3 regions of the Streptomyces sp. MI02-7b genome follow, and region 3 is predicted to be linked to each of the others. Evidence: riboswitches for the same ligand, from Rfam matches in the RefSeq annotation. Region 3 holds a riboswitch; each other region holds the start of a gene.

Evidence for each region. A riboswitch is a leader RNA that binds a small molecule or an ion and turns the genes downstream of it on or off. The one in region 3 is predicted to bind cyclic di-AMP.
Region 1: linked by a shared signal. The riboswitch ahead of PV364_RS14390 (M23 family metallopeptidase) and the one ahead of PV364_RS16150 (C40 family peptidase) in region 3 are both predicted to bind cyclic di-AMP.
Region 2: linked by a shared signal. The riboswitch ahead of PV364_RS05720 (NlpC/P60 family protein) and the one ahead of PV364_RS16150 (C40 family peptidase) in region 3 are both predicted to bind cyclic di-AMP.

The regions. Positions count from the first base shown of each region.
Region 1 is NZ_JARAWX010000007.1:280,249-283,482, forward strand. Features, by position in the region: gene PV364_RS14380 (hypothetical protein) at 1-132, opposite strand, end outside; gene PV364_RS14385 (hypothetical protein) at 147-317, opposite strand; cyclic di-AMP (ydaO/yuaA leader) riboswitch at 1,097-1,236, shown strand; gene PV364_RS14390 (M23 family metallopeptidase) at 1,512-2,567, shown strand; gene PV364_RS14395 (hypothetical protein) at 2,657-2,938, opposite strand; gene PV364_RS14400 (DUF6227 family protein) at 3,054-3,234, opposite strand, start outside.
Region 2 is NZ_JARAWX010000003.1:224,175-227,408, reverse strand. Features, by position in the region: gene pcrA (DNA helicase PcrA) at 1-1,104, opposite strand, end outside; cyclic di-AMP (ydaO/yuaA leader) riboswitch at 1,356-1,519, shown strand; gene PV364_RS05720 (NlpC/P60 family protein) at 1,527-2,660, shown strand; gene PV364_RS05715 (hypothetical protein) at 2,686-3,039, opposite strand.
Region 3 is NZ_JARAWX010000008.1:270,744-273,977, reverse strand. Features, by position in the region: gene PV364_RS16160 (LysE family translocator) at 1-628, shown strand, start outside; gene PV364_RS16155 (GNAT family N-acetyltransferase) at 634-1,275, opposite strand; gene PV364_RS16150 (C40 family peptidase) at 1,349-1,822, opposite strand; cyclic di-AMP (ydaO/yuaA leader) riboswitch at 1,827-1,986, opposite strand; gene PV364_RS16145 (hypothetical protein) at 2,370-2,675, opposite strand; gene PV364_RS16140 (ATP-dependent Clp protease proteolytic subunit) at 2,682-3,234, opposite strand, start outside.

The DNA of each region.
Region 1 (3,234 bases), on a different contig from region 3:
GTCCAGGACGCCGTACACGATGCGCCCGCCGAGGGACACGCCCCGGAAGCCGACGCGTGTGCCGTCCGCGGAGAGCATCGGGAACGCCAGCTTCCAGCCGGTCGGCGGCACCGCCGGCCGCTCCTCCGGCAAGCGGCGCCCGTACCTCACCGGACCGCGGCCTCGGCGCTCTCGGGCTCCCCCATGGCCGCCTCGTCCGCGCCGGAGGCCGTCCGGGCCGTCACGGCCGTCGCGACGTCGATCTCCTTCGCGACCCCGGCCGGCTCCTCGCCGGTCTCCTCCGCGTAGCCCTTGGCCAGTGCCTTACCCAGCTTCATGCCAGCCTCCAAGATCGGGCGAATCCGCCGTACTCGGGCATGATGACGCACCCTCGCGGCCGTCGCACAGGGGGCATGGGGGCTCCCCGCCGCTCCCGGCCGGTTCCGGCCGTACGCCCCGGGCCGCCCTGCGGGACGGTGGCCGGCGACCGTGACAACGGCCCCTCGAAGGCCCTGCGGTTGACGGCGCATCAGCATGCGGCCCGCCGGGCGACCGACTTGCCCTGCTTCGCTTGGGTTTTGGCACCTGCCCCGAAGCCAGCACGCGGCAGCCGCGGGTGTCAAGGGTGACGATCCTCACCCCGCCGTCGAGTGGTGCGGGGGGTGCGTGAGGGGCCGCGGTGCCGAAGCCCTCCGTGCTGTCGCCGTCCGCCGTGTCCCGCCGTCGCGCGCACCGCGCTCCGCCACGGCCCCCGCGGCCGCCGTCCGCCGACCCGCTTTCGGCCGCGCCCAGTGGCGTGAAGTGCACCGCAGACTCGTGGCGGACGGCACCGCGGAGGACCTGGCGCGGGGTCTCGGCGCCCGCCGGGAGGGGGTGTTGGGCGCTCGGGGTCCGGGGCGACCCTCACTCCTCGTGAGCAGAGCACTCCCTTCCGCATAACGACTGATGCACACTCACATCTCCCGTAGGTCACGGCAGTCACAGTGGAATGTGGAGAAATGCCCGTTCCATCCGCATAGATTCCCGCTGTGAACTCGCCGAAGCGGCTTGGAATTGGGTGCCGCCTCTATTAACGTTCGATAACGCAGCGCGGTCACCCGTCGCCCGCCAGGGCGGCGCCGTGCGCTTGCCGAATCCCGTCCGCGGGAACCGGGGAACCACTTCCTGGGGTGAATCGGGGGCCTTTCACGGTCCTCGTAGGAGACCTTCCTGCTCCGAACCCGTCAGCTAACCCGGTAGGCGAGAAGGAAGGAAAGGAGTGCGCCCGCGTGGCGTCGAACGAGCCTGCCCTGATACCCGGACAACAGCGACAAGGGACCGGGTACACCAACCCCGAGTGGGACACCGCCGAGTGGAACATGGCCGCCGGCTGGACTCCCCCGGCCGCCGAGCAGACTCCGCCGACGAAGAACGCGATAGACGGCTGGGACACCGCGGAGTGGAACTTCGCCGCCGGCTGGGTCGAGGAAGCACTCGCCGCGGCCCCCGCCCCCGTCGCCGAACCGGTCGCGCCCGTCCAGCCGGTCGCCCCCGTGCCCGAGCCGCGCAGCGCGGTCGAGGCCGCCGCCTTCGTCGACGGGGCGTACGACGCGCCGGAGACCGGCCCCGCCCACGAGGCGGACACCCGCGACGCGTACACCCGCGACGCGTACACCGCGCAGACCACGCAGACCTTCTCCCCCTTCGGCGAGCCGGAACCGGCCGCCGAGCCGTGGAACCCCACCGAGGAGTCCACCGCCCCCGTCCGTGGCCGGCACCGGGTCGCCAAGCAGCGCTCCCTGTCCCGCGGTTCGGCGGTCTTCGGCGTCGCGGCCGTGGCCGTGCTCGGCGTCGGCGGTGTCGCGACCGCCGAGGGCAAGAACCCGCTCCCGGTCTCCCTGCCCAACCTGCCCGAGGTGAACAAGGTGCCCGGGCTCGGCTCGCTGCTCGACAGCCAGCCCACCGCCAAGCCCGTTGCCCAGGCCCTGACCCCGGGCGCCGGCGAGGCGCTGCGCAGCCGGATCCTCGATCAGGCCCAGCAGCAGCGGAACGCCGCCGACGCGGCCGCGCGGTCCGCCGCGCAGCAGCAGGCCGCCGCCAAGGCGGCCAAGGCCGCCGCCGCGCAGCAGGTGCGCGAGGAGGCCGCGGCCAAGAAGAAGGCGGCCCAGGAGGCCGCGAAGAAGGCCGAGGCGCTCCGGCTGGCCGAGCTCGCCAAGAGCTACACCCTGCCGCTGACCTCGTACACCCTCACCGCGAGCTTCGGGCAGTCCAGCTCCCTGTGGGCCAACACCCACACCGGCCAGGACTTCGCCGCCCCGACCGGCACCCCGGCCAAGGCCATCCACAGCGGCACCATCACCTCGGCCGGCTGGGCGGGTTCGTACGGCTACCGCATCATCCTGACCCTCGACGACGGCACCGAGCTCTGGTATTGCCACCTCTCCTCGATGCTCGTCACCTCGGGCAAGGTCTCCACCGGCGACACCATCGGCCGCGTCGGAGCGACCGGCAACGTCACCGGCCCGCACCTGCACATCGAGGTCCGCCCCGGCGGCGGCGACCCGATCGACCCGATGCCGTGGCTGCGCAGCATGGGCATGAACCCCTGATCCCGAGCTGACGCCCTACGCACGGACCCCGGCGGCCTGGTGACACCCCCGACACCAGGCCGCCGGTCCGTCGTTTCCGGGCCGATGACCTACGGGACGAGGAAGTTGTAGAGCTCCGAGATCCGCGGTGGCCCGCTCGGCTCCGGGAACCCGGACTCCTTGGCGGCGGGCATCATGATCACCAGGTAGGCCTCCAGCGCCTCCGCCGAGTTCCACACGTTCACGATCCGCAGACCGTCGTTGGTGATCACTGCGGCGTGGGCCAGCAACCCGGCGGGGGGATGGCCGGGGCCGAATCCGGCGCGGTGATTGGCCTCCTCGTACTGCAGGGCCGTCACGCCCGGGAACTCGACCTCCGCCAGGACCGTCATGGGAACCTCCCGTTTCCCTCTACGCCCAATTTCCCCCGGCTGCGGAGCGCCCGCAACGGGAGGCCGCCGCGCGTCCCGGGGACGCGCGGCACCATGGGCGAGGCCGGGAAAGCCGCTACAGCGCCTCCATGCGTACGTCCGCCGCGTCGCAGGCCACCGTCTCGTCCGCGTAGACCTCGCACACCGGGCGCCCGTCGGGCGTCATGGTGTGCTCGACCTCCCACAGGCTGAGCTCCTCGCCGCTCGCGAGGAGGAACGCGTGCTCGTACAGCGTCCAGCCCACCACGCGGCCGGTC
Region 2 (3,234 bases), on a different contig from region 3:
GTTGCGCTCGATGACCGCGTTGGCGGCGGTCAGGATGTTCTGGGTGGAGCGGTAGTTCTGCTCCAGCAGGATCGTGCGCGCCTGGGGGTAGTCCTCCTCGAACTGGAGGATGTTGCGGATGGTGGCGCCGCGGAAGGCGTAGATGCTCTGGTCGGCGTCCCCGACCACGCACAGCTCGGCCGGCCCCTCGCCGCCCTCCTCCGCCTCCCCGGTCCCGACCAGTTCGCGCACCAGGGTGTACTGGGCGTGGTTGGTGTCCTGGTACTCGTCGACCAGGACGTGGCGGAAGCGGCGCCGGTAGTGCTCGGCGACGTCCGGGAAGACCTGGAGCAGGTTGACCGTGGTCATGATGATGTCGTCGAAGTCGAGCGCGTTGGCCTCGCGCAGCCGCGACTGGTACATCGCGTAGGCCTCGGCGAGCTTCTTCTCGAAGGGGTTCTCCGCCTGGTCGGCGAAGGTCTCCTCGTCGATGAGCTCGTTCTTGAGGTTGGAGACCTTGGCACTGAAGGACTTCGGCGGGAACTGCTTGGGGTCCAGGTCCAGGTCGCGGCAGACCAGCGCCATCAGGCGCTTGGAGTCGGCCGCGTCGTAGATGGAGAAGCTGGAGGTGAAGCCGAGCTTCTTGGACTCCCGGCGCAGGATGCGGACGCAGGCGCTGTGGAAGGTGGAGACCCACATCACATTGGCGCGCGGACCGACGAGTTGCTCGACGCGCTCCTTCATCTCGCCGGCGGCCTTGTTGGTGAAGGTGATCGCCAGGATCTGGCCGGGGTGCACCTTGCGGGCGCCCAGCAGGTGGGCGATGCGGTGGGTGAGCACCCGGGTCTTGCCGGAGCCTGCGCCCGCGACGATGAGCAGCGGGGAGCCGGTGTGCTCGACGGCTGCGCGCTGCTGCTCGTTGAGTCCCTCCAGCAGTGCGGCGGGGTCGACGGCGGGGCGCGGCGCGCCGTCCCGGTAGTACGCGTCCCGGTCCGCGGGCGCGTCGAAGCGCCCCTCGAAGAGGTCGTGCGGAACCGCCTCGGCCTCCTCCTCGGGGGGCGGCGGCGGGTGCTCCTCCCTCGGTTCGAAGCCGGCCAGGAAGCTGTCGTCAAAGAGGCTGCTCATCGCCTCCCGAGTCTAGGCGGTGGGACCGACACCGGTGCGCCGCTTCCGGGAGCCCGCGGACGCGGGAGGGGTGGTGGCGCCTGCCGGAGGGGCCGCCGCATTACCACCGGAGGGGCGGGCAACGGCCCGGATGCGTAAAGGTCACGAAATGATTGCGGACAATTCGAACACCAGCCTTCCCAGGAGCCACCCCAGTTGACTAGCGTGCCCCCTCAGGCGGTCCGCACCGAACGGCGGCGACCGAGCCGTCACGGCCGCCTCCGCTGAGTCCGGCGACCGCCGGAGCCGGGGACCCACCACTTTGGGGTGAATCGGTCCGTACGGGCGCACCGCGCGTGTGCCCGGACGACCGTAGGGCGGCCTTCCGAAGCCCGAACCCGACAGCTAACCCGGTAGGCGGTCCACGGAAGGAGCCGTCCGACTTGGCGACGCACCGCAAGCCGCGCCCCCGCATGCTCACCGTCCCCGGCCCGCGCACGGCCGTGGGGCTCACGACCGCCGCTCTGGCGACCGTCACCCTCCTCGGTGAGAGCGCCAGCGCGGCACCCGCCTCCCCCGACAAGCCCTCCATCACCGAGGTCAAGGCCAAGGTGGACGCCCTGTACCACCAGGCCGAGGCGGCCACGGAGCGCTACAACGGCGCCAAGGAGCAGACCGACAGGCAGCGGACGCAGGCCGACCGGCTGCTCGACCAGGTGGCCCGCAAGACGCAGACCCTCAACGACGCCCGCCGCACGATCGGCGAGTACGCCTCCGCCCAGTACCGCGGCGGCGGCCTGGACGGCACGACGACCTTCCTGCTCACCTCGGACCCGCAGCAGTTCCTGGACCAGGCGCACCTGATGGACCGCCTGTCCGAGCGCCAGGAGCACGCGATGGAGGCCTTCCGCACGCAGCAGGAGGCGACCACGCAGAAGCGCACGGAGGCCGTCCAGAGCCTGCAGAAGCTCACCGAGGCGCAGACGCGGCTGGCCACGGAGAAGAGGGCGGTCAAGGAGAAGCTGGCCGCCGCGCAGCGACTGCTCAACACGCTGACCGCCCAGGAGAAGGCGCGGCTGGCCGCCCTGGAGAAGAAGCGCGAGCAGGAGGCCGCCGACAAGGCCCGTGCCATCGCCGCCAAGGAGGAGGCGGCGCGGAAGGCGGCCGGGGGCACCTCGGTCGCGGGGGGCGGTTCGACCACGACCTCGACGGCGTCGGGCAGCTACGCCGCCAAGGCCGAGAAGGCGATCGACTTCGCCCGCGCCCAGATCGGCAAGCCCTACGTGTACGGGGCCACCGGCCCCAACTCCTTCGACTGCTCCGGCCTGACCCAGGGCGCCTGGGCCGCCGCGGGCGTCTCCATCCCCCGCACCACCTACGACCAGGTCGACTTCGGCACCCGCGTCACCGCGGACCAGCTGCAACCCGGCGACCTTGTCTTCTTCTACTCGGACGTGACCCACGTCGGCCTCTACATCGGCGGCGGGCAGATGATCCACGCGCCCCACACGGGCACCGTGGTGAAGATCGCCCCGATCACCGAGATGCCGATCTACGGCTACGCCCGGATGGCCTGAGTCCCCCGCCTCCCCGCTGAGGGACTCAGGTCCAGAGCACCGCGATGAAGATGTTGGCGGTGGTCAGCGCACCCACGGTGCCGAAGGCCGCCGCCGACACCTTCTCGTCGTCGCGCTTGACGTAGACCAGGCCGAGGACGACCACCAGGAAGGCCAGCTTCACGCCGATCTTGAGTGTGTTCACCGGCTGGTCGTCGGCCTGGTCGAGGCCGACCAGCAGCGCCCCGGTGACCAGCATGGTGAGCGCCCCGTGCAGCATGCCCGGCACGAAGCGCGCCTCGCCGCGGCCCACCGCCTTCATCTGGGTGAGGAAGCCGCCGAGCAGGGCGGCGATGCCGATGATGTGCAGGCCGACGACGAGGTTGATGAGTACGTCCACGGCTCAGGACCCTAGCCACGCCCGTATCAGCACTCGGCACCGAGGTGGGCCTCTTCCGGTACATCGGTCACGGCCGGACCGCGAGTGACCAGGTCACCCGTCGAACAGCGGTCATCGGGGATCAGGTAGCGGCCGAATCGGACCAGTCCCGCACACTCCACCGCCCTCCGGCGACGCACAGGTTTAGCGTCCTGC
Region 3 (3,234 bases):
CATCGCCTTCTGCGGGGTGGCGGCCGGCATGGTCGTGATGCCGGGCGCCGACTTCGCCGTGGTCGTGCGCAACGCGCTCGGATCCCGCCGGACCGGGGTCGCCACCGGTGTGGGGATCGCCGGCGGGCTGCTCGTGCACACCGCCCTCGCGGTCGCGGGGCTCGCCGCGGTGCTGGTGGCGGTGCCCGCGCTGTTCCGGACCGTGCAGCTGCTGGGCGGTGCCTATCTGCTCTTCCTGGGGTCGCGCGCGGTCGTGGCGGCGGTGCGCCGCGGCCGCTCCGGCGCGGCGGACGGCGCGGCCGGCGGCGACCAGGACCCCGGCCGCGGGGTCGTGCGCGGGCTGCGGCAGGGCTTCCTGACCAACGCACTCAACCCGAAGGCGCCGGTGCTCTTCCTCAGTCTGCTTCCGCAGTTCGTCCCGGCCGGGCAGCCCGCCGTTCCCCGCACCCTGCTGCTGAGCGCGATCGTGGTGGCCATGGCGCTGGTCTGGTTCCCCGGGGTGGCGCTCCTGGTCGACGGGCTCGGCACCTGGCTGCGCAGGCCCGCGGCGGCGAGCTGGGTGCGGGGGGTCAGCGGCGGCATGCTGGTGGCGCTGGGCGCGGTGCTGCTGACCGGGGTGCGGCCCTGAGGCGTTCAGTCGTGAGCGGGCACCAGCAGTGCCTCCGCGCCGATGGGTGTGAAACCCGCCGCCAGGAGCGCGCGCACGCTCGCCGCGTTGCCCGGGGCGATCTGGGCCCACAGCGTCCCGCCGTCCGGGACGAGGCGGCGTGCCTCCAGGGCCAGCCGTCGGCCGAGCCCGGCTCCGCGCGCCGCGGGCTCGACCTCGACCGCCATCTCCCACCGGCCCGCCACCCCGCGCCCGATGAGCACGGTGCCGCCCGGGACCGTCCACACGCGCACCTCGTCCCGGTGCGCCAGTGCCCGCGCCGCGCGAGGGTGCTCGCGCCCCGCGGTCTCCCGCAGGGCCAGCGGGGGGCCGGGTGGCGGACCGGGCAGGGCGGCGGCCGTCGCCAGCAGGTCGATGCCGTTCACCCGGCGCCCGAGCAGCCCGCCCAGGGCGGTCAGGAACGGCGGGTTGAGCGGCGCCGACAGGTCGCCGGGCGGCAGCAGTTCGCGGACGCGGCCGGGGTCGGCATCGGCGAAGACCACGGTGTGGGCCGTGAAGGCGAGGACGCCCGCGTCGCGTGCCGAGGGCTGCGGCAGGACCGTCACCGAGCCGTCGGGGGGCGGGAGGACACCCTCGGCGGCATCGGCGATCAGCTGCTGCAGCGTCATGGCCCCACGCTACGCGGGCCGGTACGCCGCGGGGCCTCCGGGTGGGCGCGTCCCGGGGCCCCGCGACGGGCGGTCACTTCACACGGCCGTACCAGACGCTGCGGGTCCAGATCTTCTCCAGGCGTACCCTGCCGCCCGGCTTGGGGGAGTGCCAGATCCTCCCGTGGCCCGCGTATATCCCGACGTGGTAGATGCTGCTCCCGTAGTGGAAGAACACCAGGTCCCCGCTGGTGCGGTCGGAACTGTGGATGTGCCGTGTGCTGTTGTACTGCGCGGCGGCGGTGCGAGGCAGCTTCCTGCCCACCCTCTTGAACGAGTAGAGCGTCAGGCCGGAGCAGTCGAAGCTGCGGGGGCCGGTGGCCCCGTACCGGTAGGGAGCGCCCTTCTTCGAGGCCGCGACCTTCAGTGCCTTGGCCCGGATCGTCGCGGCCTCGGCGTGCTGGGCCATGTCCGGAAGGACCGCGGGGCCGGCAACGGCAGCCGCCGTGAGGGCGGATACCGCCCCGAGCCGGGAGAGAACCGCGGACATGGCTGATGGCGCGATCATGCGCAAACCCTTCGTCGTCCGCCTGCGAAGGATGACCTGTCGGGTTCGGGCAGGCGAAGATGCCCGGCCGCTGCTGCGGCTTCACCCCAAGGGATCGGCCCGGGGGCCGGTCCCGTCGTACTCGGGTCCTCCGCTCCTGCCGTTGCGTTCGGTGTCGACCTGGCGTCCGCGACGGCGGCAGGACTCGGCGTCCGCGCGGACCGCCCCGCCGGATGACGGGGGCTTGTCGTCGAAGGGATGGTTACTCACAGAACCGGTCAGGACATAGCTCATCCGGTCGAATGTGAGTCTCTTCACGACTCACCTATTCGGGTGGACTCCGGTCTCGGGAGCCTCGCCTGACGACTCGAAACCAGTCGAACACCTGCGATGGAGCGTCAGATTCCGGATGTGTGCGGCCGGGGAGCGCAAGTCGGGACCGAGCGCGCGTCGACGCCGCGTACAACGATCGGGCGAGTCCATTCGGTGTCACTTCGTGTCGGGGCCGTGGTGGCGCATGACACGGTCGCGGAGAAGTGATCCGAACCCCCGGCGATGTGACGTCCCCTCAGCGAGGCGGCGGGGGAGGGAGGGTGACCATTCGCGTACGCCGTTCCCCGTCGAGCACGCGCAGGGCCCGCTCGATCGTCGTGGTGTGCAGTTCGCTCTCCCCCCGCAGATGCATCGTGGCCAGCGCGTCACGCAGCTCCGCCGCCCGCCCCGCCAGGGCCTGGGCAGCCCGCAGCGCTGCGTAGGTGTCCCGGACGCGGGCGGGGTTGATCCTTCCCAGCAGATCCACGACCTCCAGATACGTGTCGATGAGCTCGCCCTCGGCGCGGGTCAGGGCCGGCAGCGGCGGCAGTTCGGGCAGCACGGCCGGTCACCGCAGGGCGCGCGGGCCGGTCCCGTCGTCACCCTTGCGGCTGACGGTGAGCCGGTCCACCAGTCCGTACGCGAGCGCGGACGGGGCGTCGAGGATCATGTCGCGCTCGATGTCGGCCCGGATCCGCTCCGCGTCCCGTCCGGTGTGCCGTACCAGCAGCTCCTCCAACTGGTCACGACTGCGCAGCAGTTCCCTGGCCTGGATGTCGAGGTCGGCGGTGGTGCCCTGGACGGCCTCCGAGAAGGAGGGCTGATGGATCAGTACCCGCGAGTGGGGAGTCGCCAGCCGCTTGCCCGGGGTCCCGGCCGCCAGCAGCACGGCCGCGGCCGACGCGGCCTGGCCGACGCACACCGTCGAGACGTCGCAGTTGACGAACTGCATGGTGTCGTAGATCGCCGTCATGGCGGTGAGCGACCCGCCGGGGGAGTTGATGTAGAGCGAGATGTCCTGCTCCGGGGCGGCGCTCTCCAGGTGGATCAGCTGGGCGATGACGTCGTTGGCGGACGTGTCGTCGATGGGTGTGCCCAGCAGCACGATCCGTTCCCGGAGC